DNA from 2 places in the Paradesulfitobacterium aromaticivorans genome. Region 2 is predicted to be linked to the other one. Evidence: a T-box and tRNA genes for the amino acid it is inferred to sense, from the RefSeq annotation. Region 2 holds a T-box; the other holds one or more tRNA genes.
The links. The T-box of region 2 lies ahead of thrS (threonine--tRNA ligase). A T-box ahead of a tRNA ligase gene usually reads a tRNA of that ligase, here a tRNA-Thr.
Positions count from the first base shown of each region.

Region 1: it has a tRNA-Thr gene. The T-box ahead of thrS (threonine--tRNA ligase) is inferred to sense a tRNA for this amino acid. The anticodon was not compared.

Region 1 covers NZ_BAAHYT010000011.1:950,686-958,273, forward strand. Annotated here, with positions in the region: gene cooS (anaerobic carbon-monoxide dehydrogenase catalytic subunit) at 1-1,601, opposite strand, end outside; gene ACYQ2N_RS21330 (ATP-binding protein) at 1,670-2,434, opposite strand; gene ACYQ2N_RS21335 (hypothetical protein) at 3,043-3,252, opposite strand; gene ACYQ2N_RS21340 (NUDIX hydrolase) at 3,330-3,596, opposite strand; gene ACYQ2N_RS21345 (DegV family protein) at 3,646-4,497, opposite strand; tRNA gene ACYQ2N_RS21350 (tRNA-Pro) at 4,727-4,803, shown strand; tRNA gene ACYQ2N_RS21355 (tRNA-Thr) at 5,015-5,090, opposite strand; gene ACYQ2N_RS21360 (GNAT family N-acetyltransferase) at 5,236-5,799, shown strand; gene glpK (glycerol kinase GlpK) at 5,870-7,369, opposite strand.
Region 2 covers NZ_BAAHYT010000010.1:847,947-855,534, reverse strand. Annotated here, with positions in the region: gene ACYQ2N_RS09800 (glycosyltransferase family 2 protein) at 1-996, shown strand, start outside; gene ACYQ2N_RS09795 (pyruvoyl-dependent arginine decarboxylase) at 1,474-1,932, shown strand; gene speE (polyamine aminopropyltransferase) at 1,950-2,780, shown strand; gene speB (agmatinase) at 2,808-3,689, shown strand; tRNA gene ACYQ2N_RS09780 (tRNA-Val) at 3,785-3,860, shown strand; tRNA gene ACYQ2N_RS09775 (tRNA-Asp) at 3,916-3,991, shown strand; tRNA gene ACYQ2N_RS09770 (tRNA-Phe) at 3,997-4,072, shown strand; tRNA gene ACYQ2N_RS09765 (tRNA-Gly) at 4,074-4,148, shown strand; tRNA gene ACYQ2N_RS09760 (tRNA-Cys) at 4,241-4,315, shown strand; tRNA gene ACYQ2N_RS09755 (tRNA-Leu) at 4,325-4,413, shown strand; tRNA gene ACYQ2N_RS09750 (tRNA-Val) at 4,418-4,494, shown strand; gene ytxC (sporulation protein YtxC) at 4,690-5,556, shown strand; T-box leader at 5,632-5,849, shown strand; gene thrS (threonine--tRNA ligase) at 5,919-7,588, shown strand, end outside.

The DNA.
Region 1 (7,588 bases), on a different contig from region 2:
TGCGGATTCGCATTTTCCAACGTCTTCAGGAAGCTCTTTAGTCCAGATCCAGCATAAGCATCTACAGCCAACGGTGACATTAGACCAAGTTTTGCATAGGCACCCGCCGAACAGCCGGTGGCAATGACGAATACATCATTTTTAACCAATTCCTTCAACACCGCAACATGACCATCATCTTGCGGACGTTTTAGATTGTTGCAACCAGCCATAAGTGCAACCCCTTTAATTTGTCCACTCAAAATGGCATCAGTGAGAACAGAAATAGGCCTTTCAGGATTAATCTTTGCAAAGATCTCAGTCAAAGCCTCTATACTAAAACCGGCAACTAACTTATGTCTTTCGCTTGGAATTGATATCTTTTTGGGATCTCTGTTCTTATATGACTCAATTGCAATCTTAACAAGTTTCTTAGCATCTTCCATCGCAGTATTCGCATTAAAAGCCAAATACTGCGATCCAGGAATTTTCATAATGCTTTCCGTTGTGACTATCTTTGTATGGAAGCATTCGGCAACTTGCTGGACTGCAGGATAAATACATTGAATGTCAACCACCATGGCATCTAGTGCACCTGTCATAATAGCCATTTCTTGTGAAGCTGACGAGGTAGCTAAATAAACGCCTTCACGCATTAATAATTCATTTCCTGTACAACAGATGCCGACAATATTTACGCCTTCAGCTCCAACTTTTTTTGCATCATCCGTCATCTTTCTGGCTGCAGCCACAACCATTTCACTTAAAACTGGATTATGACCGTGAACTGCAATATTAACCATCTTGGGATTAATCACACCCAAATTGGATTCAGAAACAATCGGTTCCGGCACTCCGAAAAGAACATCACTTAGAGTTGTACCGATATACTCACCGGCTAAATCTGCAAGCGATGCTTTTAATCCGCCGAAAATAATATTAACAGGGTCGGCGTCAACGCCCATCGCTGTTTGCGCTATCAATTCAGTGACTGTACCATCAATAGCTCTTGGCATGATGTTCGTATGCGCAAACTTCTTGCGTCGTCCTTCAGTCAGAAAGCTATCTAAAAATGCCAATGGACGTTCTTGATAACGGCCAAAATCAGCATAACCCAATTCAACAACATCCGAAAGAATTTCCATGTCGCCCCTATCAAGGGTTGATATGCCGAGTTTTTCGGCTAATTTATGAAGTTTTTCCGGAGATTTAATTTGATAGTCAGGCGCATGGCCCTCAGTCATTGCATGAGCCGTATGCAATACATGACGGGAGTGCTCTGAGTGGGACGAGGTTCCACCGGCAATCAAACGAACCAAGTTGCGTGCAACAATTGTATAGGCGGTAGCCCCGCATATTCCTTTGCTGGCCGGACCGTCATCCGCTTTAACCCGGCAGGGGCCGGCAATACAAATGCGGCAGCAAACACCCTTGTAACCAAATTGACATTGGGGCTGTTGAGCAACAAAGCGGTCAAAAGCGGTCTCAATCTTCTTTTCCTGCGCCAGTTTCAACATCTGGGCAGCGCCGGGATCAGCGGTCCTCAGCGGATTTTTGGGATCAATTACACGCGGTGCATCGGAAGGCCGAGCAGTATGTGTTAAATCCCGATATCTTGGCATGATACAACCTCCTCTTTCTAAAGATGAATTTCCTCACATTTTGATGTTGGCTGAAAATCCTTCACCCGTCATCTCCCTTCCCTCACAATTTCCTGATAAATTTTATCTAGTTGTGAACCTAGAGACCCCGCAGGCAACTGACTAGTGCCTGTGTTGATAGACATTTCCAACAGTTCGTTGCTGTAGGGCACAATCCCCACAAGCTCTGCTGCGGAAAAGCGGTCTCTAAGAAAACTCTCTTCCTGAGAGGTACGAACTTTATTGCCAACTACCACAACCCTGGGAATTCCCAGTTCCAAGGCGAGCTTCTGAATTACGCCTACAGTCTGGGCACTGACTTTGCTGGGCTCTGTTACAATCACTAACACATCTACCCCTTGGGCAGTGCCGCGGGTCAGTTGTTCAATCCCTGCACCCATATCCAGAATAACAGTGTCTTCTTCTCCAAGAATTAAGGAATTAACCAAGGCGTGCAGGAAACTATTTTCCTTGCAATAACATGAAGATCCACCCCCTTTGATATTCCCCATCCGAAAGAAACGGATAGGTCCAAGGGGAATGGAATAGTCATCGAGAATATCATCCACTTGGGGATTGAGTGGATAAAAAGCTCCGCTTCCACCCATTCTTTCTTCTACTAATTCTTTCATATCCACAATTGGTTTTAGATCAGCCAAGACATCTTCAGAAATTCCAAGTACTGTTCCCAGGCTTGCATCAGGGTCAGCGTCCACAGCCAGAACATTTAATCCCTTGTCAGCCAGCCAGTACGCCAGATTCGCGGCAAATGTGGTCTTGCCTACTCCTCCTTTGCCAGATACAGCAATTTTCATCCTCATTAACCCCTTTTAGTTCGTAGTTTAGTTCAAATTAAACCAGTTTCTTAACTTCAAAGAAATTTTGCAACTATTGCAAAGCTTATTTTACCACAATTCTAAATTAATACAATAAATCCTTCAAACATTCAGAAAATTTTTTAATCGGGTTGAGCAGCATTTTTTTAGGGGTGAATTGTATTATTTTCTGTTTGAATGTTCGATGTTAAAACTAATGAATCCTTCTTTGTGAAAAAAGATTCTATTTTTTAAGTTATTTATTAAAATAATAAAATTATATTATTGGCTTTATTTTTAAAAAATTAGTATATTCGACACTTGAAAGTTTTAATTTTTCGCATAATTACCACTTAAGATTATTAGCAAAAAAGTGGTAAAATTGCTACCACCTACTCATTCTGCCCCAAAGCCCAGTTTTTATTAGTGCGGAAAACATACCCCTTAAGGTGTCTAAGCAATAATATAAAATGCAAAAACCGCAGTTACCACTTGTTTTAAAGAGTTAACAAGCAGCGGCTGCGGTCATAAACAAAACTATAACAAAATCCCCGAATAAAGTTTATATTTTTTAGATTTAAGAAAAAAGCTAAGCGTAGCCCCTGAGCTTAAATTTCATATTCTGTTTCCGAAGGGCCGGTTTGGTCAAAACTGTTGCTTAGGATATTACTGTTTAGGAGAGAGCTATCCACCTGAGGAATTAGCTCGTCCGCTTTGCTATTCAAGCCTTCATCTGTCTCTTCCCACAATAAGCTGGGATCCATATTGTTGAAATCAGCCAGTTGCCAGAGGTATTTTCGCGGCGGCATCTCAGACATCCTGCTTCACTCCTGTCATGTTGAGATATCGCTGTTAGCATACCTGGCAAACCGCTTAAGTATACACGCAAAACTTCTCAAGATAATACGTTTCTTTCGCTCCAACGTACAAGCAGAGTCTGCGCCACTTCTATATCTGCAGGAGCCAGAGGAAGTTGACCAAGCTCGCTGATTTTTACCCATTTCTCCTGGGCATGAACATGAGGCGTCAAAACTTCTATTGGCTTCGGAGCCAAGAAAACGTGCAGACGTATAGCTTTGCGCGCTAGATGTTCAACTGTAATAACTAGATCATTTTCGTACATGATTAAAGCCACAACATCAAGCCATTTTAGCTGGGACATGAAAATTCTCCTTCAGGATTGGGGCTAGGAGCAAAGCGTCCCCGTACGTTCATGCTAACGGTTGAAATGATATCCCAAAGGCACCGCGGCCGACATGCGTAGCAATGACCGCTCCGGCTTCAAAAAGCTTGACTTCATGTCCGGGGAACTTATTTTTTATTTCATCCAGAATCTTTTTTCCTTCCACGGGGATAGCCACGTGTTGGACACAGATGCGGTAGCGTCGGCCGTCAGCCACAGCCCTCTCTAACTCTTGCAAGGCTCTCTGCCAAGCCCGGGCGCGCGAGCGCACTTTATCAAAGACATCAATTTCCCCTTGAGTATTGATATAGAGGATTGGTTTAATCTGGAGCAAGGTGCCTAAGAGAGCGGATGCCCCGCCGATTCTACCGCCCCGTCTAAGGTTTTCCAGGCTGTCCACAATAAAGTATAACTCCGTCTGTGGCTTTAACTCTTCAACTTTATGTACAATTTCCTCGGCCCCAGCCCCTGCGTGGGCCATTTCTCCGGCAAACCACCCTAATAAACCGAAGCTCAAGGCTGCTGAACCGGAGTCAATAACATGTATTTTTTTTTTTGACATCATCTCCCGCGCCATTTGGGCAGATCTAAAGGTACCACTAATGGCCTGAGATATATGAATGCTGACAATTTCTTCATAACCTTGCGCAAATAAGTGTTCGTAAGTATCCAAAAATGCCCCAATCGGTGGTTGGGAAGTGGATGGAAAGTTCCCCGTTTCCTGGATCTTAGCTAAAAGCTGTTCATTCCCCAACTCTGTCTCCGCAAATGTTTCAACTCCGATAGTGACTGTAAGCGGTACTATTTGTATATTAAATTCTGTAAGGATATCCGGAGTCAGGTATCCGGTAGAATCCATAACTATAGCGGTTTTACCCAATCTCTTATCCCTCCATCTCATATGATTTTTAGCTCTAATGCAATCTTAAAAAAGAACTCTGAAAAAACAAAAACTGGAAAATCTAATAGAAGACTTAAGTACAGGAATTGTCTATTAAGCATAAAATTTGTTTTAGTATACCTTATACCCTGTTAGAGAGCAACCAATGAAAAACATTACTTGACAGGCCAGATTCAGTTTGCTATGATAATACACGTTCTGAGAGAAACGGGGCGTAGCGCAGTTTGGTAGCGCGCTTGGTTCGGGACCAAGAGGCCGCAGGTTCGAATCCTGTCGCCCCGACCATCGTTATTCTAAGAAGAGTTAAACGTGTTATCCCTAGCTACTTACAGCTAAGCCGCCAGGGTAACACGTTTTTGATTTAAAGAAACAGGTCAACCCACTGAAAGAACATGCATGTGTACGTATTGTTAAGTAAAGAAAAAAGCTAATAAAAAGATATGACGTTGCGTAATGCTAAAAATCCCCGGACGCGGGGATTTTTTCTTTAAAAAAATGGAGCCGACGATGGGACTCGAACCCGCAACCTGCTGATTACAAATCAGCTGCTCTGCCAATTGAGCTACGTCGGCATGTGTCCGAACCGGAACACTTAAATATAATAGCATGCTGTTTTAATTCTTGCAAGAACAAGTAAAGAGATTTTACAGATTGTATTATTTTCCTATAATAGTAGTAGGTTAACGTACTAGTAGAAATGGAAGGAAGACTGATGTTATGCTAAAAGGGAAGAAGACTGTTATTCGTCCCCTGGAAGATGAAGATATTGACACCCTATATGAATGGTATAATGACCAAGAAGTTAATCTGTGGTCCAGCGGTTCTTGGCCCTTAAACACCATGTTTAACAAAGAAGTGCTAAGAGAAAAATTTTTACAGGAATCAACAGATGGGCAGCGCTTTGCCGTCCTCAACGGAGATAACAACCTTATCGGCATAATCGGTTTTCGTGAATTTAATATTCCCGCGCGCTCCGCTACCCTCTTTATCACCATCGGGGACAAGAGTTTCTGGGGTAAAGGGTATGGCACGGATGCCTTGCTTACTTTCTCCCACTTTCTCTTTGCGCAGTGGAATCTGCACCGCCTTTCCCTTGATACATGGGATGGCAACACCAGGGCTATTAAGGCTTACGAAAAAGTAGGGTTCAAAATTGAAGGCAGACAGAGGGGAGCGCGTTATGTCATGGGAGAGTACCATGATGCAATTCTAATGGGCCTTCTTAAAGAAGAATTTGAATCTATCTGGGCATTAAACCATAAGCAGCGGCCAAAATCCTGACCCGGTGAATTGTTGTTACGCCGGTTGCTTCCATCCTAACCTCAACCATTAGGGGATTGACATTACACTATTATTCTTCTTCCCAATCCAGGGTGCGCACCACTGCTTTTTGCCAGCCCCGGTAAAGCTTACCTCTTTGCTGTGCGATCATCTGGGGTATAAATTTCTGATCAAGTTGCCAGGCTATGGCCAATTCAGCTTGATCGTGCCAGAAGCCTACAGCAAGTCCTGCCAGATATGCCGCTCCCAAAGCGGTCGTCTCCAAGACCTGTGGCCGTTCCACCGCCACCCCCAAGATATCAGCTTGAAACTGCATCAAGAAGTTATTGGCTGCAGCTCCACCGTCCACCTTCAAAGCCTGTAACTCAAGGCCAGCATCTGCTTGCATAGCTTCAAGGACGTCTTTAGTCTGGTAAGCTAAAGATTCGAGCGTAGCGCGGGCCAAATGAGCTGGGCCCGTACCTCTGGTAAGACCGAAAATAGCGCCTCGGGCTCTCATGTTCCAGTAGGGCGCGCCCAACCCCGTAAAGGCAGGCACCACGTAAACTCCGGCAGAATCCGGAACCTGCAGAGCAAGCTTTTCAGAATCTGGAGCAGTTTTAATTATTTTCAAACCATCACGCAGCCACTGCACAGCAGCTCCGGCAATAAAGACACTTCCCTCAAGGGCATATTCTACTTTGCCGTTCACTCCCCAGGCTATAGTAGTCAAGAGGCCGTTCCCGGACTTAACTGCTTTCTGCCCGGTCTGCATCAGCATAAAACAACCTGTACCATAAGTGTTCTTGGCCATGCCGGGAGCAAAACACATCTGCCCAAATAAAGCAGCCTGCTGATCACCGGCGATACCGGCCACCGGCACACCCAGCCCCTTAAAGATGCCATATTCTGTTTCCCCGTACACTGCACTCGATGCCTTAACCTGCGGCAGGATTCCGGCGGGAATGTCAAGGGCTTGTAATATCTCCTCATCCCAGCACAGGTCATGAATGTTATAGAGCATTGTGCGGGAGGCATTAGAATAATCTGTAGCATGCACCTTGCCCCCGGTCAGCCGCCACAGAAGCCAGGTATCAACTGTGCCAAACAGCAATTCTCCGTACTCCGCTTTGGCCCGCGCTCCTGGCACCCGGTCAAGGAGCCATTTTACTTTAGTGGCAGAAAAATAGGCATCAGGAATAAGCCCCGTCTTCGCCTGAATTTTGTCAGACCAGCCTCTGGCTTTCAATTCTTCTACTATCTCTGTTGTGCGCCGGCACTGCCACACAAGCGCATGGTAAATGGGTTCGCCGGAATTTTTATCCCAGAGCAAAGCAGTCTCACGCTGATTGGTAATTCCGACCGCGGCAATCTCAGAAAGCTGAACTCCACTTTGGGCCAGCACCTCTTCAATCACTTGATACTGGGTCTGCCAAATCTCCACAGCATCATGTTCCACCCAGCCCGGCTGTGGGTAGTATTGCGAAATTTCTTGGTGCGCGACCGCAACAATCCTGCTTTCGCGGTCGAACAGAATGGCACGCGAACTTGTTGTTCCTTGATCCAGAGCCAAGATATATGACTTTGCCATACCCTGCCTGGTTTCCGCCCCTTTCTTTTTAGTAATACCCTGTTTTGTAAACAGCCATTGTGTCAATTGCATATAGAGTTAATATATAGTTCTAGTGTTAAGTTCTGAAACTGTATTCGCTAAAAGTCAAGCCATATCCTGCACTGCTAAAAACATTACTTCCTTTGTATCTGACGCGCTTGTAAATGGAGAAGTAGCTCTTGCTAAATACTTCTAAAT
Region 2 (7,588 bases):
TCAGATAAGACGGCGCTCATTGCCCGCGATGCCGGGGCTAATGTGCATCAACGTTTTAACAATGTCAAAAAGGGTAAAGGATATGCCCTCGAGTGGATGTTTAACCGGCTTTTCCGGATGGAAAGGCAATATGATGCGGTTATTATCTTTGATGCGGACAACCTGGTTAAAGAAAACTTCTTAATCGAAATGAACTCTAAACTTTGTCACGGGGATAAGATTGTTCAGTGCTACCTTGATTCCAAGAATCCGTTCGACACTTGGGTTACTAACACCTTTTCGATAGCTTTCTGGCTGACCAACCGCTTGTTGCAGCTTTCCCGTTATAACCTAGGGCTGTCTAATGTCTTAGGCGGCACCGGGATGTGCATTTCGATCGATGTCTTAAAACAAATGGGCTGGGGGGCTACTTCCCTTACGGAAGACTTGGAATTCAGCATGAAAGCCCTCTCACACGGAATTAAAACAACATGGGCCCATGATGCAGTGGTCTATGATGAAAAGCCCCTGACTTTTGCTCAGTCGTGGCGGCAGCGCAAACGGTGGGCCCAGGGACAGGTAGATGTGGCAGGGCGTTATCTCATTCCGCTGCTGACAAAAGGAATACGCGAACGGAAAATAATGTATATTGATGCAGCTGTCCATCTCTTCCAGCCGGCTTTAGTCATGATTGCAACGTTCTTTATGCTCACGAATGTTGTTTCCGCTTTTCTGCCACAATATGCCAGGATCTTCTCGATGGTGATGCCTTGGACCGGCTGGCAGATTCTCTCTGCTATTCAATATGTGTACCCCATTGCCGCTTTGGCCTTAGACAGCTTGCCCTGGCGAGCCTATGTCGGTTTAATCCTTTACCCGGTGTTTATCTATAGCTGGATTCCGATTGTATTCTTGGGCTTCATCAACCGCAAAGACAAGGAATGGTCCCATACGAAACATACCCGTTCTATCAGCTACGAAGACGTTATCCGCGAGAAAAAGGTATCCACGAATTAGCTGAGCATGGATTAAGGGACGCTAAGCAAGATAAAGGAAACTTACTTCCGGTGGAGTTTTAACTCCATCAGAAGTTTAGTTGAACTTATCCAGGGGCTTAGTGCCACTTATCTCCCGACGGTCATGGAGGACCTAGTGTCGCTGAAGCCATGAATGGCGAAAAGCGACCACTTAAGAAGTGGAAGTCTTAGTGGCACTTAGCCATCGGATAAAAGGGATAGTGTTAGGAGTGAGGAAGGCCTTGGCACCTTCCTCTTTCTGATTCTGTGAAGCGTGATTAATGATTAGGTGTTTACTGACATCGCTATGGTACGTATAGCATCGTGCTATATTACGAATAGAATGGTATGAAAGCATAGTCGCGACAAAACTCCTGTATTTTGGCATAAGCTTGTTTTTTGTGTTTATTTTTGCGGGCTTTCTGCTATAATATTTGTTGTATTTTTGGGTATGGATATAGTGAAGGAGATGAAGAGATTGTTACCGACGCCGAAAAAATTCTTTATAACTGCAGCCAGTGCTGAAGGACACAGTAAATTGACCGCGTTTGACAATGCTTTATTAAGAGCGCGGATCGGGAATGTGAATTTATTGCGGGTGAGTTCAATCTTACCACCAGGATGCGAGTATGACCCGGCTCTACAAATTCCAGAGGGTTCCCTGGTACCTACGGCTTACGGCTCGATCGTGAGCGATGTTGCGGGAGAACTGATTGCGGCTGCGGTCGCGGTGGGTTTCTCTGAAAGTACCTTCGGGGTAATCATGGAGTATTCCGGCAAGTGCAGTGCTGAAGAAGCCCGGGCTGTTATTAAAAAGATGGTGCAAGAGGCTTTTGAAACCCGGAAAATGAAGCTCGTTGACATCAAAGTAGCGGCAACTGAACACAGGGTTGAGAAAATTGGGTGTGCGTTTGCGGCTGTGCCATTGTGGTATTAAAAGGAGACGTTGGTAAAATGGAATTATGGTATACGGAAAAGCAAACTCCAAGCGTGGGCATAACCTGCAAAATTCGCTCGACTTTATATACGGAACAGAGCCAGTTTCAAGATATTGCCCTAATTGATACTGAACAGTTCGGGCGCATGCTTGTGCTTGATGGTATGGTTATGACCACGGACAAAGACGAGTTTGTTTATCATGAAATGATTGCGCATGTGGGGCTTAATACGCATCCGAACCCGGAAAACGTGCTCGTGATCGGTGGCGGGGACGGGGGAGCGATCCGGGAAGTTGTAAAAAATCCCAAGGTTAAACATGCGACCTTGGTTGAAATTGATGGACGGGTCATCGAAGTGTCCAAACAGTACTTGCCACAGATTTCCGCAGCTCTTTCAGGCAATCCTAAGGTTGAGGTCATTGTGGATGACGGAATTGCCCATGTGAAAAAGAAGAAAGCTTTCTATGATGTGATCTTGGTTGACTCGACTGAGCCGATTGGGCCGGCGGAAGGATTGTTCGCGCTGGATTTTTACAGGGAGATCCATGCAGCTCTTAAAGAAGATGGGCTCATGGTCGCTCAGACAGAATCTCCGTTCTTTAACGCTGAGCTTATTTCAAGGGTAGTTAAAGATATTTCAAGTGTATTTCAGGTAACAAAATTGTACCTTGCTTCGATTCCAACCTATCCAAGCGGGCTATGGAGTTTTACGCTGGGCTCCAAGCGCTGGGACCCCGAAAAAGTTGAGGAAGCCCAAATTCCTGAGCTGGGAACAAAGTACTATAATGCGGGTGTCCACCACGCTTGTTTTAAGCTTCCGAACTTTGTCAAGGAACTTATCAAATAGGAACTTTATTAAATTAGGAGAAAACTGATGCCTGAAAAAGATCTGTTGGAACTTGTAGACAAACCGGGGGTATTCATGGGAGCAACCGCCTCCTACGCGGAGGCAGACGCGGTCATTTTAGGAATCCCTATGGATTTTACCGTCAGTTTTCGCCCCGGGACGAGGTTGGGTCCTTTAAGTATCCGCAATGTGTCCATTGGAATAGAGGAATACAGTGTTTATCAGGACAAAGACTTGGCTGACTACTTGTATTGTGATCTGGGCGATTTGGCTCTCCCTTTTGGTAATGTCGCTAAGTCGTTGGAGATAATCGAGGTAGCATCGCGGCAGATCATTAATGATGGAAAGTTCCCTATATTCTTAGGCGGGGAACACCTTGTGAGTTTTCCGCTAATTAAGCCTTTGACCGAGAAATATCCGGATTTGTTTGTTGTGCACTTTGATGCCCATGCTGATTTGCGTTTAGATTATCTCGGGGAAGTCAATTCTCATGCGACGGTGATGCGCAAAGTCGCGGAGATGTTAAAGCCGAAGCATGTATATCAATTTGGGATCCGTTCAGGCACCAGAGAAGAGTTTCTCTATGCTAAAGAACACACTAATCTGGTAGTTGAGGATGTTCTGGAACCGCTACAGCGGATTCTTCCGGAATTAAAAAACAAACCGGTTTATGTAAGCCTTGACATTGATGTGGTAGATCCTGCTTTCGCTCCCGGAACAGGAACCCAGGAAGCGGGAGGAGCAAGTTCAAGGGAGATATTAAAAGCTATTCACTCCTTGGCTGAACTTAATGTAGTTGGGTTCGACCTGGTTGAGGTTTCGCCTGTACTCGACACAAGTGAAAGAACTGCGCTTTTAGCTGCAAAACTGGTGCGTGAAGCTATTTTAGGCTTTGTTGCCAAAAAATGATAAGAGCTTAAGAATCACTATAATTTGGATAAATTACCGCTTAAAAAGCCTTTGACAGGAAAAGTATTTTTGTGTATACTAAAATTCGTCACAGCGGGCGATTAGCTCAGCTGGGAGAGCGCCTGCCTTACAAGCAGGATGTCGGCAGTTCGATCCTGTCATCGCCCACCAAAACAGAGGTCAGAGGCCGGCGGACTTCGGGCATCGTACCTCGGACATCGATAATGGCCCCGTGGTGTAGTGGTTAACATGCCTGCCTGTCACGCAGGAGATCGTCGGTTCAAATCCGATCGGGGTCGCCATACCTGCCTCGGTAGCTCAGTCGGTAGAGCAGAGGACTGAAAATCCTCGTGTCGGCGGTTCGATTCCGTCCTGAGGCACCATGCGGGTGTAACTCAGTGGTAGAGTGTCACCTTGCCAAGGTGAAAGTCGCGAGTTCGAATCTCGTCACCCGCTCCAGTTTCCTTATTTTCCCAGTATTCTAGGCGTGTAAGTGGAAAGTGACTTCTGCTAGCCTTGGAAGCAAGTAAAAGTATGGTATCAGTATTCCTGGCGGCATAGCCAAGTGGTAAGGCAGAGGTCTGCAAAACCTTTATCCCCCAGTTCAAATCTGGGTGCCGCCTCCAAATCAACATGCCGAAGTGGCGGAACTGGCAGACGCACGGGACTTAAAATCCCGCGGGCCCAAAAGCCCGTACCGGTTCGATTCCGGTCTTCGGCACCAATATGGGTTTGTAGCTCAGCTGGTTAGAGTACCGCGTTGACATCGCGGGGGTCGGAGGTTCGAGTCCTCTCAAACCCACCATATTGAGCAATTTAGCCTCCCTTTTAGGGGGGCTTTTATTTTTCGTCAAGAATAAGAGCTCACCGATCCGGCAATAGTAGGTAGTATGTGCCGTGGTGTCCCCTTTGTAAAAAACTTTAAGAAATTTTCCGCATAGGGGGCAAAAACGAAATATGACTTAAACCAGGTCATATACTCTACTACGGAGGGATATCGGTGGAACATTTAGTACAGCTAGGAACACAGAACTACCGGGAGAGCATATGTGACCGTCTCCTGAAATTGCGTGATGAAGAGAATCTCCCGTTTCAATTTATTGAATCACGCCAAGGCAAACATTCTTTTTTTGACTGTCATTTTCACCTGGAAGGCGGCGGGTCAGAAGAGTCAGGAGCGTTGACTAAAATACATCAATATTATTTGGCAAATGCCTTGGCTGAGATAATCCTAAATAACTGGGAGCCCGATTATGTGAAAAGAATGATCAGACATAAGTACAGTTTAAAGGACGGGGAAAGCGAAGATGTTGTAACCAAGGCCATGGAGAGATTAAACACAGTTCACGGCCAAGGCTATCGGGTTCACCGCAAAACGCATTTGGTCGAGCAAATTCTCTCGAGCTTGAATAGTGCCCAGTTTTTTGATGTTGAGGGTTTTTTGCGCTTCCGGGCGAACCAGTATAAGGAGGAGCTGGACAAGGCTGTCTCATATGCAGTGGATGATTATGTCTTACAGAAAGAGTACCTGGAATTTATCCGCCTCTTAAAGTATTTTCTGGACACGCAAATCCCGCGCCTGGAAACTTTACACGTTGTGATCAATTCGTTCGGGAATTTCGACCTTTATAATGAACAAGGGGTTAAGGTAACTCAAGAATTTTTGGATGACGCTCCTCTTGATGGTCAAAACAGTGATTTTTCCTATGAGGACTTGCTCATAAGTTCGCTAATAGCGGCAGCGCCCAGACAAGTAGTTCTCCACATCTGCTATGAGGGTTATACGGACACTTTGCAGACCATTAATCAGGTTTTTGAGGACAGGGTTAGTTATTGTACGGGCTGTTCATTTTGCGAAGAACTTTAAAAACTCGCACAGGTATAGTAGAATACTAGTTAAGGGCATGCGGCTGCGGCTAAACCTGATGTCCTGACTATACCGAATAAAGCGATGACAGGAAGAGTAGCTTGCTAAGTTCGTGTCAGAGAGGGGATGCCTGAGGCTGTAAGCATCGCTCGCGGATTGTAAGCGAAAACCGCCCTGGAGTGTTGAACTGAAGTAATAGTAGGTTCAGCCGTGTACCCGCGTTAAGGGTCTGAGGAAGGACAGCATGTCTGGAAAAGTTGGGTGGAACCACGGGAGTAACTCTCGTCCCTTTTGGGATGAGGGTTTTTTGGTTTAGGGGCCGTTTATTAATTAAGGATTTAAGAGCTAAGGAGTTGAGTTTAATGGTTAAAGTTAGTCTGAAAGACGGATCAGTACGTGAGGTTAAGCGGGGGACATCCCTCAAAGAACTCGCGGAAGGGATTGGGCGCGGCTTGGCTAAGGCGAGTGTGGTCGGGAAAGTCGATGGGGAAGTGCATGACCTTTCTTACCCCCTGAACGATGATGCTGCAGTAGAACTTGTTACGCTTGAGAGTGAAGATGGATTGGAAGTCCTGCGCCACTCCAGTTCCCACTTGTTGGCCCAAGCCGTGCAGAATTTGTTTCCGGGGACGAAGCTGGGTATCGGCCCTGCCATTGCCAACGGTTTTTACTATGACTTTGATTCTGAGCATGTGTTTACCCCGGAAGACTTAGAGAAGATCGAAGCTGAAATGCGCCGCCTGGCCAAGGAAAACTATCCGTATGCCCGCCAAGAAGTTTCCCGCCCGGAAGCTTTGGCCTTTTTTGGGGAGCGCGGGGAAAAGTACAAGGTTGAGTTGATCGAAGACCTGCCCGAAGGGGTCACAATTTCCATGTACACGCAAGGGAATTTTACCGATCTCTGCGCCGGGCCGCATATCCCAGCTACCGGCCTGATTAAAGCTTTTAAGCTGCAAAATCTGGCCGGTGCCTATTGGCGCGGCAGTGAGAAAAACAAGATGCTCCAGCGGATTTACGGGACGACCTTTGCTAAAGCTTCAGATCTTGAGGACTACCTGTTTAAGCTGGAAGAGGCTAAACGGCGCGACCACCGCAAGCTGGGGCTGGAGTTGGACTTGTTCAGCCTGCATGACGAGGGGCCGGGTTTTCCCTTTTTCCATCCCAAAGGGATGATCCTCCGCAATACCCTGGAAGATTTCTGGCGTAAGGAACATCAAAAACGGGGTTATCACGAGATTAAGACCCCGATTATTTTAAACCGGAATTTGTGGGAACAGTCCGGCCACTGGGATCACTATAAGGAGAATATGTATTTTACGCAAATAGATGACCAGGATTATGCGGTTAAGCCTATGAACTGTCCTGGCGGCATGATCATGTACAAGACGAAGTTGCGCAGTTACCGGGATCTGCCCCTGCGCGTGGGTGAGCTGGGGCTAGTGCATCGCCACGAACTCTCCGGCGCTTTGCACGGGTTATTACGGGTGCGAAACTTTACCCAGGATGATGCCCACATCTTTATGCTCCCGTCGCAGATCAAGGACGAAGTTATCGGGGTGATTGAACTGGTAGATTACTTCTATAAAGTATTTGGCTTTGAGTATCATGTCGAGCTTTCCACCCGGCCGGAGGATTCTATGGGTTCGGATGAAGCATGGGAGCTGGCAACCAACGGCCTCAAAGAAGCGCTCGAAGCTAAGGGCATGAACTACAAGATTAATCCCGGAGACGGAGCTTTTTACGGGCCGAAAATCGATTTTCACCTTAAGGACTGCTTAGACCGCACCTGGCAATGCGGGACAATCCAGCTTGACTTCCAGATGCCGGAGAAATTTGATTTAACCTATATTGGGGAAGATGGGCAGAAACATCGTCCCGTCATGGTTCACCGTGTCGTCTACGGCAGCATCGAGCGCTTCATCGCTTTGCTTACTGAGCAGTACGCCGGAGCGTTCCCGGTATGGCTGGCCCCGGTGCAGGTACGCATCCTGCCGATCAGTGAAAGGCACCATGAGTACGCCAAAGCAGTTGT